DNA from 2 places in the Bacillus sp. Medicinal_06 genome. Region 2 is predicted to be linked to the other one. Evidence: a T-box and tRNA genes for the amino acid it is inferred to sense, from the RefSeq annotation. Region 2 holds a T-box; the other holds one or more tRNA genes.
The links. The T-box of region 2 lies ahead of ileS (isoleucine--tRNA ligase). A T-box ahead of a tRNA ligase gene usually reads a tRNA of that ligase, here a tRNA-Ile.

Region 1 (7,415 bases), on a different contig from region 2:
ATTATCTTACTCCTAACATTTGGTGGTTGAGTTTTTCTACTTTGGTTGTTATCCTCAATATCCCGTTTATGTATTCCGGTTATAAGCAAATCGGGAAAACATTCATGTTATCTTCTGCTTTTGGAATTGTGGCTTTAGCGTTTATTGAGTCAACGTTACATACCTTTCAACCGTTTACGACAGAGCCTATTTTAGCAACAGTTTTTGGTGGTCTTATTTTAGGTCTTGGTGTAGGGCTTGTTATTCGTCATGGTGGTTCATTGGATGGTACAGAAATTATGGGGATTTTATTAACAAAGAAATTACCGTTTTCTGTTGGTGAATTCGTGATGTTTGTAAATCTATTTATTTTTGCTTGGGCAGCATTTGTATTTGGTGTCGAGCAAGCGATGTATTCTGTTATGACATACTATATTGCTTTTAAAACGATTGATACGGTTATTCAAGGGTTGGATGAAACAAAAGCAGTTCTAATTGTATCAGATCAGTATGAAGAAGTATCAAATGCAATTTTACACCGCCTTGGTCGTGGGACAACGAAACTTGTTGCTAAAGGTGGTTATACAGATAAAGAAAAAGAGGTAATTTATGCGGTTGTTACACGTCTTGAAGTAACGAAATTAAAATCAATTGTTCATGAAATTGATGAAAACGCCTTTGTTACAATTATGAGTACGCAAGAAACAAATGGTGGCAAATTCAAATCAGCTATTCATTAAAAGTATATATTTAAAAAGAAGATAAAGAGAGGTAATCAATTCTGATGCACGAAGAGTTGTGACAGCTATCTTAGTCGTGATTTTTGAATATCCTTAAAAAGCAGAGAGATTTTCTCTGTTTTTTTGTTATAATAATAAGGTTGCTTTAAATAAAGAATATATTTTGGACAGATTAGTTTACAACTATAATAAGCTATATTATAATTCAAATAGAATTAAATCGGAATCATTCTGAATTAAAATAGGTGAGATGCTATGAAGAATATGTTGGAAATAGAAGGATTAACATTTCGATATGAAGATCGAAATGTGTTAGAAGATATCAATTTGCAAGTTCCCAAGGGGGCTTTTTTAGGTTTGGTTGGGCCTAATGGGTCTGGTAAATCGACCTTATTAAAGTGTATATTAGGTGTTTTGAAGCCGAAGAAAGGGAATATTCGGTTATTTGATATTGATAGTAAGAAATTTAAAGAGTGGAATAAAATTGGTTATGTTTCACAAAAGGCGAACAGCTTTAATTCTGGTTTTCCAGCGACTGTCTTTGAAGTTGTTTCCATGGGACTTGTTTCAAAAAAAGGGCTATTTCGTTTCTTGAAGAAAGAAGATAAAGACAAGGTCATAAAGGCAATCGCAGATGTAGGAATGAGTGAATTTCAAAATCGTAATATCGGAGAGCTTTCCGGTGGACAACAGCAACGTGTATTTATCGCGCGTGCGCTTGTAAGCAATCCAGAATTATTAATTTTGGACGAGCCTACAGTGGGAATTGATGTGAAGAGTGTAGAGAGCTTTTATGAGATACTAGAAGATTTAAACAAAAAACTAGGTATCACACTGATTCTGGTTACACACGATATGGGGGCTGTAACAGAGAAGGTAACGCATGTTGCATGTTTAAATCAGCACTTACATTTTCATGGGAATGTTGAGAAATTCCGAGAGTTAGAAGATGCAGAAATGTCGATTTTATATGGACATCATGTTCATCGTTTAGAGCATGATCATGAGCATCACGGGAGGATATAATGATACAGGATTTTTTACAATATGACTTTTTGCGTAACTCTTTATACGCTGGTATTTTAATAGGGCTTGTTGCTCCGTTAATCGGTGTGTTTGTTGTCATTCGCCGTTTGTCACTGATTGCAGATGCTTTAAGTCATGTGACATTATCAGGGATTGCTGCAAGCTTGTTGCTGGAAAAAACAATTTTTACAGGTGGATTTTTAAATCCGTTATATATGGGGATGATTTTTTCAATGGGCGGGGCGCTATTGATTGAAAAATTACGTACTGTATATAAACATTACCAAGAATTAGCGATTCCGATTATTCTTTCAGCAGGGATGGGAATAGGAGTTATCTTCATTTCGCTTGCTAATGGATTTAATACGGATTTATTTAGTTATTTATTTGGTAGCGTGAGCGCTGTAACGAGTACGGATTTAATTCTTATTGGTATTGTAGCAATCGTCGTTATTGCAACGATCATTTTATTATATAAAGAGTTATTTTTATTATCGTTTGACGAAGAATATGCTGTATCAACAGGGCTTCGCACAAAATGGATTCACTTTATTTTCATTATTTTAGTAGCGCTCGTCATTGCGGTATCTATGCGTGTTGTTGGGGTTCTTCTCGTGTCATCTTTAATGACATTACCAGTTGCAGCAAGTATCCGCATTGCAAAAGGATTTAAACAAACAATTTTCTTTTCCATTTTATTTGGTGAAATTTCCGTGATAGGTGGGCTGTTCGCTTCTTATCAGCTTGATTTAGCTCCAGGTGGTACAATTGTTATGCTAGCGGTTCTTATTTTAATCGGTGCAATCTTATGGAAGAAGAAAAAAACTGCATAAAGTAGGGATAGTTATGAATCTGACAGAAGCTTTACGCCTTATGAAAGAAAAAGGCTATAAACATACCGGAAAAAGGGAAGAAATGTTACGTTTATTTGCAGCTCATAATCGATATTTAACTGCAAAAGATGTTTTAGAGCATATGAAGGATGATTATCCAGGATTAAGTTTTGATACAATCTATCGTAATTTAACCGTATTTGCTGAAATTGGTGTTTTGGAGCAAACTGAATTAAATGGAGAAAAGCATTTTCGTTTTACATGCTCTATTATGGAACATCATCATCACTTTATTTGTTTGGATTGTGGTGGTACAAAAGAAATTACTTCTTGTCCAATGGATTTTATGAATAAAGATTTTAAGGGATATGAAGTAACAGGACATAAGTTTGAAATATATGGGCGTTGCCCGAAATGTGCAAAGTAAAAGCTCGTCAGTTATGAAACTGACGAGCTTTTTTATTATTTTTGCTCTTGTTTTTCTTTTTCTTGATTTGCAGCCATTTCAGCAGCGATTACATCAATTTCTTTTTTTAGTTCTTCTACCATTGTTTCTTCTGGTACTTTACGAACGACTTTTCCTTTACGGAATAATAAACCTTCTCCGCGTGCACCAGCGATACCGATATCGGCTTCACGAGCTTCACCAGGACCGTTTACAGCACAGCCAAGTACGGCAACTTTAATTGGTACTTTCAGCGTAGAGATATATTCTTCTACTTCATTTGCAATGCTGATAAGGTCAATTTCAATACGACCGCATGTTGGACAAGAAATAAGTGTTGCAGCGTTCGATGCAAGACCGAATGATTTTAACAATTCACGAGCAACTTTTACTTCCTCAACTGGATCAGCACTTAATGAAATACGAAGTGTATTTCCGATACCTTTACTTAAAATAGCACCAAGACCGGCAGCACTTTTTACTGTTCCGGCAAATAGTGTTCCGGATTCTGTGATACCTAAGTGCAGTGGATAATTAAAAGCACGAGCTGCTTTTTCATATGCTTCAATTGCTAAATTAACATCAGAGGCTTTCATCGATACGATAATATCATGGAAATCTAAGTCCTCTAAAATTTTAATATGATGAAGAGCACTTTCAACCATACCATCTGCAGTAGGGTATCCATATTTTTCTAAAATATGACGTTCTAATGAACCAGCATTTACACCAATACGAATTGGAATACCACGTTCTTTCGCAGCATTTACAACAGCTTCTACTTTATGGCGACGTCCAATGTTACCTGGGTTGATACGTACTTTATCAATGCCACCTTCAATTGCTTTTAATGCAAGGCGATAATCAAAGTGAATATCAGCAACAAGTGGGATGTTAATTTGTTTTTTTATATCAGCAATTGCGTTTGCTGCACGTTCGTCTGGAACAGCAACGCGGACGATTTGACAACCCGCTTCTTCTAAACGCTTGATTTCAGCAACTGTTGCTTCCACATCATGCGTTTTTGTTGTTGTCATACTTTGTATAATTAATTCATTATTACCGCCAATTGTTAAATTACCGACTTTAACAGGACGTGTTTTTGTACGATGAGTCATTTCATTCACGAATAGATCGCTCTCCTTATAAAAGAAGTTTCTTATTTTGTACTTCGTATCAAATATAGTATATGTGATATGAAGCAATAGAAACCTATATGCTCGGTTTCACTTTTACTATTGTATCAGCGCCTTTATGTAATTGACAAGGATTAAGTGATTGCTCATTGATATAACGGAAATTTGTAAGATTTTCCGACCTGTATTTTTGTTGCAGACGTATTTTTATTTAACTGTTTAAAATCACCGATGACCTTTTCAATAGAAGGAATTTTTTTCTTATTAATCGCTTCTGTAATCGATAAAACGGTATCTCCTGTTTTTACTTCAATTGCTTTATACTGTGTATCTGATTCTTTTTTTGCTTTTGTATCAACACTTTCTTTTTTTACAGTTTGAGCAGCTGTTGTTTTTTTGTATGAACTTAACATTGGTAAAGTACCAATTTTTATATCGTAATAAAACACGTAACCGAGAACAAGCACAAGTAAGAGTGCACCAAGTCTCTTCATATTCCTCACTCCTTTGTTAGGAAATATATGCTTGTCCAAAAAAAAAATGCCAAAATGGCATTTTTTTATAGTTCTTGTTTTTCTTTCGGTTTTGGTATTTCTTTAATTGTTAAGTATAGAACAATTAAAATGATGGCAGTGTACAGATAGAATGTTCCTGGCACATTTATGTTCAATAAATCCATAATCATGAAGAAAATTGTTGGAATTGTATAGCTGTAAGCTGTTAATGTCCAAACTTGTTTGTAAGATACTTTTCGCTGGCCAACCATTGCTGAACCGATAAAGGCTAAAATAGTTGTACCTAAGAACGAAATAAATAATTGGAACAAGTAAATGAGTATTCCAACACCGAACATAAGGAAAGGGTAAACATTATCGATGGCTGATACAATACCTTGGATATCTTTTTTCTCAAATGTACCATTGCCGAAATCGCTGTAAGATTGACTTTGAGTTTGATTGTTATTAATAGATACAACTTTATCTTTTAAAACGAATACACCTTGTTTATTTGCATATGCATTCGTATCTGTTGCATTAGGATCAAATACGAAAACAAAATCTCCATCTTCTTTTATAATAGGTTCTTTAATGTCAGCATGAAGCTCACCATTCTTAATTTTAAAATCGGGGAGATCTTTTTCAATGGATTGATGTACAGAAGAAACGACATCTTGTACGAAGTTTCCGAATATAAAAGTTTTAGGAATCGTTGCGATTAAACACAATAACATAACGTACAGAATTGTTTTTCCCATTTTTTGAAAACGAAAAAGTGCCATGTCCTTTGGCGAATATAAACTTTTTACTAGTTGTGTAAATATGGACATATATTCACTTCCTTTGCTATATGTATGATAGATTGATGCATAAAGTCATTGTAACGTACATATCTAGAGAATCACAAGCTATATCGTATGAAATAAGATTAATGTTCCGGTAATTGGATTGTATAGAGGATTTATTACTTATAAAAGCCTTTCTTTCTAGGTGGTGAGTGCATCCGTCTGAAGCGATCAAATCTTTTTCCTGTCCTGTGCGCAATGAAAACAAAGAGAGAAAATGAGTGTAGGTTACTTTTTGTTCTGCGTAGCAGAAAGGTAAAAATATAATTGACACTTTTCTTTTGTATATGGTAAATTTATCTTACATTTCTTAAAGAATATATCTCGCAGTTTTCAGCTTTTATGAATGTTCTTTAGGGATTTGGTGGTGAATCTGAATTTCAATCACCGCTATATACATAATTTTGGACCCTTAGCTCAGCTGGTTAGAGCAGACGGCTCATAACCGTCCGGTCGTAGGTTCGAGTCCTACAGGGTCCATATCCATTTCACATGTTTATCATGTAGACGAGAAGCTTCCTTGTAGAAGGAGGCTTTTTTTTACGAAATATATGAGCATTTTGTTTGAAAAGAAATGGGAATTTTGCTACGTTAATGATAGCAAGACAATGTAATTTAATTTGTTTTCACCCTATGGCAATTAGGGTAAAATGAAGTTGTATGCTAAATTATTTTGGCAATACATAAACTGGGAGGAATGTAACAATGGCAAAACATGAATTACCAAATTTACCTTATGCGTATGATGCTTTAGAACCTCACTTTGATAAAGAAACAATGAACATCCATCATACAAAACACCACAACACTTACGTAACAAACTTAAATGCTGCGTTAGAAGGTCATGCAGAATTAGCTGACAAAAGTGTTGAAGAATTAGTTGCAAACTTAAATGAAGTACCAGAAGCAATTCGTACTGCAGTACGAAACAACGGTGGCGGACATGTGAACCATACTTTCTTCTGGACAATTCTATCTCCAAACGGTGGTGGACAACCAGTAGGTGAACTTGCAGCTGCAATTGAAGCGAAATTCGGTAGCTTTGATGCATTCAAAACAGAATTCGCAAAAGCTGGTGCAACTCGCTTCGGTTCTGGTTGGGCTTGGTTAGTAGTAAACAATGGTGAGCTAGAAGTAACAAGCACTCCAAACCAAGATTCTCCTTTAACAGAAGGTAAAACTCCAGTTATCGGTTTAGACGTTTGGGAGCATGCTTACTACTTACATTACCAAAACCGTCGTCCTGACTACATCGGTGCATTCTGGAACGTTGTAGACTGGAACGCAGCTGAAAAACGTTACCAAGAAGCTAAATAATATCGCTTATTCCGTTTTACGTAAGTTGATATTGAAGAAGCTAGGGGAATATTCTCCTAGCTTTTTTGTATGCTTTCTTTTACATAATTGCGTCGGTCTTTGGAAGACTAGAACATGAAGTAAAGGAGAGTTATGTATGAAGTGGAAACATGTAATTGGCGATGTCGAGGTGAATCGTGATTTAGTATTGTTACTTGTTATGGGGGGATTATACACGCTCGCGATTTCTTTATCCAACACGTTTGTTAACATTTATTTATGGAAACAAACACAAAATTATGTGAACCTTGGATTGTATAATTTAGCAAGCGTTGTATTGCAACCATTAACATTTCTTTTTGCAGGGAAATTGGCAAAGCGGATAGATCGTGCCATTTTACTGCGAATTGGTGTAGGAACATTAGCGGCTTTTTTTGTTGTTGTCTTACTCGCAGGAACACGTGCTTCACATTATATTTTATTACTTGGTGGTCTTCTAGGGATTGGTTATGGTTTTTATTGGCTGGCATTTAATTTGTTGACGTTTGAAATTACAGAGCCTGAAACACGTGATTTTTTTAATGGTTTTCTCGGTTTGTTAACATCCTTCTCTGGAAT
Region 2 (7,415 bases):
AATCTTTACCTGTCTCACAACATTCAAAACAATGGAAGGTCAATATTGAGGAAGTAAAGAAAACAGACAAAGACATGTTACAACCTAAAAAAGGTGTTTTTCACACATATCACTTCTCATTACAAAACATCGGAAAAGATGAAGTTTATAACGTTCAAGTAGAAGTGTTTCGAAATGAACCAAAAACAGAGACAAAATATGAACTATTTTCTTTAAAAGAAGCTCGATTAGCAAGCGAAAAAACAGGATTTGAACATGCGAATTTTCCTGTTTCTACAAAAGCAGACGAAGTAGATGTCATGATTACATGGCAAGAGCATCCTTTCCGTGCAATGCGAAATGGTCAGAAAGTGGAAGGAAGAAAATTTAAAGAACATTTTGTTTTTAAGGAAACTAAAAAACAACTTCCTTAAGAAAAGAGTCGCGATTCTTCATGTAGTCGCGACTCTTTTCTTATTACCAATATTAATTTGTACTAATTCCTCGTGCTGCCCAAATCCGATCGATTTCAGCCGCATGTTGTCCTCCGTATAAAAGAGCATCTGCCTGCTTAATCGCTTTTGCCCCATCACGGAATGTCGCATTTGGCGTTAATGACCAATGTGATTGTAAAATAATTTTTGTCGCTACATCACGGCCAAAAGCTTGCGCCATTTCGTATTCTCCTTGCGCCCAAATTTCTCCATCTGCATGTACTTCATTTTGCACATCTCTTGGGTACACTTTATTATTATCTAATCGGCGTAAGCATGTTGGATTTGAATTGGAATAAGAAGCCGCATCCCATTCTCCTACGCAGGCTTTACCATATCCTGTCGTTGATGCAGCATCCTCATAAGTTGCACCTAAGAAATCACCAAATCCTTCTCCCATCGCCCCGCCTTCTGCAGAGTTTCCAAATCCCGGAACTTGATTATCTTGAATCGAATGCCCATATTCATGTGCGATAATTCCTGCATCCTCAGCATCATCTACTCCACCCGTTCCGAATGTTAAAGCTTCCGTTGATGGCGAATAGAAAGAATTATCAGCTGTCGTTCCATTCACATTTACTTTAATTGAGCGATTGTTAATATTTTTAAAACCTATTTGCTGAATATATCGTTGTAAAGTATCAATATGGTAATATGCCATTACATCTTCAAAACTATCATTAGAACGAGTGTAATTAAATTGAAGAGTTGAAGACTTTGTTTTTGCCTTTGAAGAAATTGTGACATAATCTCCAATTAAAAAGCCAGTTCCATTCAAACCTTTTAAAGTAACCGTTTTTAATTGATTATTTAATTCTACTGAATCTTTATCATTATTATCCTTTAATCCAGTTAAACTACCACTTGATACAACAGGATTAGGCAAGAATACTTTTCCTGTCCCCTCTGCTTTCCGGTTTATATCAACCTTTTTAATTAACTTTCCACTCTCAGCATCAATAAATGTTTCCCACGCACCAAATGGTTGATTGGAATGGACTACAACTCGGTATACCGGAATAGCAACTCCTTCTTCAATGACATACCCAAATTCATTCATTGTTGGAGCCCATAAATTTTGTTCACTTTCTCCGCCGACATATGCCATTGATTTTTGTTCTGCATCTTTTTCACTAATCTTTTGCTTTATTTCTTTCACACTCTGAACAGGCTGATAATCAGAAACTGCAAGTAATCCTTGACCTTTTCCATTAAGAGTTACAGTTATTTGTCTTGAAAATACGGGAGCACCATTTACTACTTGTTGAAATCTAACATATGAAGCTACCTGTGTATCCGTTGTTGAAATATACTGTAAGTCTGATAGATCCGGCTTTAATAAGTATTGGGCGGCATTCGCTTTTAAATATTCGGCTGCTTTTTCCTGAGGAGAATACCTATCTATCTTTACTTGTTTCTCTTCCACCGCGGAAACAGTCGATACTGTCCCTAGTACTAACGGTATTGCCGCAGCAATTGCCACTACTCTTTTTTTCAACATTCGAATCACTCTCCACTCTCTTTAATAAATTTTGAATGTACGAGTAATTCTATAAGGTTGATTATATTACCTTTCTCTTTTCCATAAGAATAGATAAAGTAATATTTTCTCAATATTTGTGTATGAAAGGAATAAATACTTTCGAAAAATATAAATCACTATGAGTATTTAGAGATTTATGATATTTAGTTATTTGCCATAATCAATCGTAATACAAAAATCACGTCATTACTGAGAAAACAAATAAAATCCTGTATGATTCATACAGGATTTTGTAATTTCACTTTCTATCACATACTACTTTTTGTGAATTAGCTAGACGGACTTAATTTGATTCGAACCTTTTTCTCTCCTAAAGAAATTTCATCATTTTCTTGTGATAATGCTTGAAACGTAAATTGTTTTACTAACAAGTTTTCTTCTAATAGACCTTTATGCTTCATTAATGTGTTTTGCAATTCAGCGTCTGTATCCAAAATAACATCTACTCGTAAATTAACTGGTAAATTCAACTGTTTTCGATACTCTTGAACAGCTCGGATAAATTCTCGTGCTACTCCTTCTTGTAACAATTCATCTGTCACATTTGTATCTAACATAACTGTATATTGTCCATTTGTCGTATTAGAAAATCCTGCTTTTGGTACCTTTTCTACTAATACATCTTCAGCTGTTACTGTAATTTCTTCTCCTGAGACAAGCTTACACATTGCTTTTTCATCTACAATAAAGCTTTGTACTTCTTCTTGCGATAATTGTTTTAACCACTGATTTACAGCATTGACGTTCTTCCCAAACTTCGGTCCTGCTGTCTTAAAATTCAGCTTTAATTGATACGATGTATACTTCGTTTCATCTAATTCTACATGAAATGCTTTTACATTCAGCTCATCCATTACAATATCACGATAAGATTCCCAGTCCACTTTCTGCTCATGATGATCAAGTAATACAAGTTCAGCTAATGGTTGTTTTACTTTTAATGTATGTTGATTTCGGTTGCTACGTCCGAGTTCGACAACTTGTAAAACAGCATCCATTTCTTGTTCTAACTTTGTTTGAATAACTGTTTCATCTACTGCTGGATAATCTGTTACATGAACACTACTTCCTTCTAAGTTCAGATGAATATCGTCCGCTACAAACGGAGTAAACGGAGCAAGTAACTTACTAAGTGTAACAAGCACTTCATGCAGTGTTTCATATGCTGCTGCCTTTTCAGGATTCATATCAGGCTCCCAAAAACGATTGCGAGAACGTCTCACATACCAATTACTAACCTCATCTACAAGAGCCGCAATTTCACGAGCTGCATTTGTAAATTGATACTCGTCTAATGCAATTCTTACTTTTTTCGTTGTACTGTGAAGACGTGATAACACCCACTCATCTAATTTCGTTCTCTTAACCTCATACTCCCCTTTTGGATTGTATTCATCTAGGTTGGCGTATAAAACATAAAAACTATATACGTTAACAAGCGTATCTACAAGTTTTGATTTCGCTTCTTGCACTGTTCTTTCCGAAAAGCGCTTTGCATTCCATGGCGCACTATCAACAAGGAGAGCCCATCTTAATGCATCTGCACCAAACTTTTCAACTAACTCTACTGGATCTAGTGCATTCCCCTTACTTTTAGACATTTTCTGTCCTTGTTCATCTAGCACATGTCCAAGAGATAACACACGTTTATATGGTACTTTTCCAGTATATAAAGCCGCTACTGCCAATAAGCTATAAAACCAACCACGCGTTTGATCAACACCTTCGGCAATTACATCTGCTGGAAATTGTTCCTCAAAAAGCTCTTTATTTTCAAACGGATAATGATACTGTGCAAACGGCATTGAACCGCTATCAAACCAAACATCAATTACTTCTGGCGTACGAGTCATTGAATTGCCACATTTTTCACAGCATACTTTCACTTCATCTACATACGGCTTATGAAGCTCTAAATTTTCAACTGTCTGCCCTACGCTATGCTTTCTTAATTCATCGATACTCTTCGGTGCGAATTGATGATCACAGTTTTCGCATTCCCATACATTTAACGGTGTTCCCCAGTATCGTTTCCGGCTAATATTCCAGTCCACCATATTCTCTAAAAATTTCCCAAATCGCCCGTGTTTCATATGATCTGGATACCATGTGACTGCATCATTATTTTGTAAGAAAGTCTCTTTAATCTCAGTTGTCCGAATGAACCAGCTTTCTCCAGCATAATACAGGAGTGGTGAATCACAGCGCCAGCAATGCGGATAACTATGTTCATATTTCTCCTTATGGTATAGCAAGCCTTCTCCAGCTAAATAACGAACAATATCAACATCACATTCTTTCACAAACTTACCTTGTAAAAACGGAACAGCGTCCGTATACTTACCTTGCTCATCCACAACATGCAGGAACGATACTCCTTGATTTTGCACCACTTTATAATCATCTTCTCCATAAGCTGGTGCGATATGAACAAGCCCCGTTCCGCTATCTTCTGTAACAAAGTCTGCTGAAATAACACGGTATCCATTCGTAACTTCATCCATAGGAAATGGTGCTACGTATGAAGTACCTACTAATTCTTCTCCTTTATGAGTAGATAATACTTGATAGCCATCTTTTAATACATCATTTACACGCTCTTTTGCGACAATATAAACAGTTTCATCTTTCTCTGCTTTCACATATTCCATATTTGGATGTACAGCAAGTGCTACATTAGCAGGCAACGTCCACGGCGTCGTTGTCCAGCCAAGAAAATATTCATTTTCACTACTTAGTACTTTAAATTTCACAGTTGCACTTAAATCTTTTACTGTTTTATATCCTTGCGCCACTTCATGTGAACTAAGTGATGTTTGGCAACTTGGGCAATATGGAGACACTCGGTGCCCTTTATATAGGAGCCCTTTTTCATGAATTGTTCCAAGAATATGCCATACGCTCTCGATATAAGGGTTCTCCAACGTTACGTACGGGTCATCCATATCGACCCAATATCCGATGCTCTCAGTAAATTCACGCCACTGCTTCTCATACGTAAATACACTTTCCTTACATTTTTGAATAAATGGTTCAATTCCGTATTCTTCAATCTCATGTTTACCAGAGATACCAAGCTGTTTTTCAACTCCTAATTCTACCGGTAATCCATGTGTATCCCAGCCAGCTTTTCGAAGTACTTTATATCCAGTCATTGTTTTATATCTTGCTACTAAATCTTTAATTGTCCGTCCAAGCGCATGTCCCACGTGTGGCAATCCATTTGCAGTTGGTGGCCCTTCATAAAAAACGAAAGATTGTGCACCTTCACGATTTCGAATGGATTGCTCAAAGATATTCTGCTTGTTCCACTGCTTGCGAATTCGTGTTTCTCTCCCTACAGCTGATTCTTTTACATCTACCTTCTCCATTTACAATCACTCCTTTGAAATTTTGTAAAAGCACACAAAAAACCCGTCCCTATAAGTAGGGACGGGTTTACCCGCGTTACCACCCTAATTCTATTAGCATCTTCACCAATAGCACTTAGCAACGTACTACCATACGCGTTCTTTGTAACGGTAGACATCCGTCCGAGCTTACTTTATTCAGCCACGGCTCCTCGGAGATGATTTTCAAATAAAGTCTGTACACCGACTTTCAGCACAGTGCCGGCTCTCTGGAGAACAGTACGATATTTTACTCTTTCTCGTCTTCAGATTTGTATACTTTTATTAACAGTTATTTTATTCCATAAAATATATAATTGTCAATCAATTCAAAAATATTTTTTCATTTTCTTCCTCGTTCTCGAATTTTAAACATCGTGAAAAATTTCTATTTCTTTATCCCGCATTAACGGACAATAAGACTCCACTGATTAAAGTTTCACTTTATCGTTTCCCATACTTCCGCTAAATCTTCATCTTCTTCCGCAAGTTCTGCAAAAAATCCAGTTTCATCTTCATGAAGAACCGTTTCAAGTTCTGCTTTCGCCTCAGTATTTCTCTTTAAAACAGCTAAATAACATGCTCTATTGTATCGAACTAACAAATCCGAAGAACCGAAAGCTATTATATGATTTGTTAGTGCTTCTGCCTTTTCTGTTTTTCCAATCTGATGATAAGACGCTGCTAAAGCGAGAAATATTCCATTATCTTTTGGATGATGCACGACTCCTTTTTCTAGCATTGGAATAGAATCTTCAAATCTTGCTTCACTTTGATAGATTTCCGCTAAAGCAAGGAATGCACGGCTCACAAAAGGCATTCTTTCAATTAATTGTAAACAAATCTTTTCTGCCTGTTTTTCTTCCCCCAACATGAATAGAACATTTGAATGTAATAACAGAATGTCATAATCATTTGGCTCTTCTCTAATCATCTGCTTTATGAATTCAAGAGCATCTCTTAACATTTCTTCATTTTCATTCCTATATTCAATAAGAAGATTTACAAGTTGCCTTGCCGTGCTAACATTCCAAATGTTTTCTAATGATGTTTGCAATACATCTATCGCTTCTGTAATCATATTTCCATTTTCATAAAATATCGCTAAACGCTGCGCTGCCATACTATTTCTAGCATTTAATTTTAAAGAGATTTCAAATAGATCAATTACAGTTGTAATAAGCGAAATTTCTTTCGCACGGTTTTTCATTCGATAAAACGCTCTTGTAAAAATTGATTTCTTCGGCTCTTCATTTTGTTGTTGTGCAGTTTGCCTCTCAGCAAGTACAGATCCAGCGTACATAAATGCCGTACTTCTTTCTTTTTTCTTAACGGGCAACAAATGAAGAGAATCTCGTATTTGAGATAATTTCTGCTCCTGTTCCATTGCTTGAACATACACTTTAAATACACGCTCATTTTCAATGTCTTGTCTTATTAAACTTGTAACAAATGGAAGCACTTCAGAATCCCTATTTTTAACAAGTACTTTTGCATAGTGATATCGTACTTCTACATGTTCCTCATCCATTTGTAAAGCTTCTTCCACTAGCTCTTGTTCTTTCTCTCTCTCTTTCATGGCACCATATACATATGCAAGAGCATCTAAACGCCACATTTCATCTACTTTACCATCTAATTTATCTAACTTAGATAGAAGCTCTTTATGAAGACCATTTTCTACTGAAAGCTCTGCTAGATACTCCATATTTACAATCATCGGCTCTTGCAGCATTGCCTGAAGCATATGATATTGTTCTTTTAATCGATTTTCTTCTGCTTCATATATTTCCGCTAACTTCAAATGTACTCCTATAAAGTTTGCATCTATTTCTAAGCAAGTCTCATACGCATTTTTTGCCGATTCCAATTCCCCTAATGCCATAAGGGATTCACCGATGCGATAATACGGAAGCGTACTCGTTCTGTGCTTTATTGCCTGATTGTATCGTTTCATCGCTTGATCGTATTGTCCAAGAGATTCATATAAAATACCAGCATAACAGTCAT

Region 1: it has a tRNA-Ile gene. The T-box ahead of ileS (isoleucine--tRNA ligase) is inferred to sense a tRNA for this amino acid. The anticodon was not compared.

Annotation. Positions count from the first base shown of each region.
Region 1 covers NZ_JBWYHD010000002.1:599,307-606,721, forward strand. Annotated here, with positions in the region: gene AC1M36_RS06700 (YitT family protein) at 1-719, shown strand, start outside; gene AC1M36_RS06705 (metal ABC transporter ATP-binding protein) at 975-1,745, shown strand; gene AC1M36_RS06710 (metal ABC transporter permease) at 1,745-2,578, shown strand; gene AC1M36_RS06715 (Fur family transcriptional regulator) at 2,592-3,005, shown strand; gene ispG (flavodoxin-dependent (E)-4-hydroxy-3-methylbut-2-enyl-diphosphate synthase) at 3,041-4,141, opposite strand; gene AC1M36_RS06725 (hypothetical protein) at 4,306-4,653, opposite strand; gene AC1M36_RS06730 (DUF1189 domain-containing protein) at 4,719-5,486, opposite strand; tRNA gene AC1M36_RS06735 (tRNA-Ile) at 5,908-5,981, shown strand; gene sodA (superoxide dismutase [Mn]) at 6,207-6,818, shown strand; gene AC1M36_RS06745 (MFS transporter) at 6,955-7,415, shown strand, end outside.
Region 2 covers NZ_JBWYHD010000003.1:327,572-334,986, forward strand. Annotated here, with positions in the region: gene AC1M36_RS08745 (hypothetical protein) at 1-413, shown strand, start outside; gene AC1M36_RS08750 (M36 family metallopeptidase) at 466-1,974, opposite strand; gene ileS (isoleucine--tRNA ligase) at 2,286-5,387, opposite strand; T-box leader at 5,442-5,681, opposite strand; gene AC1M36_RS08760 (tetratricopeptide repeat protein) at 5,845-7,415, opposite strand, start outside.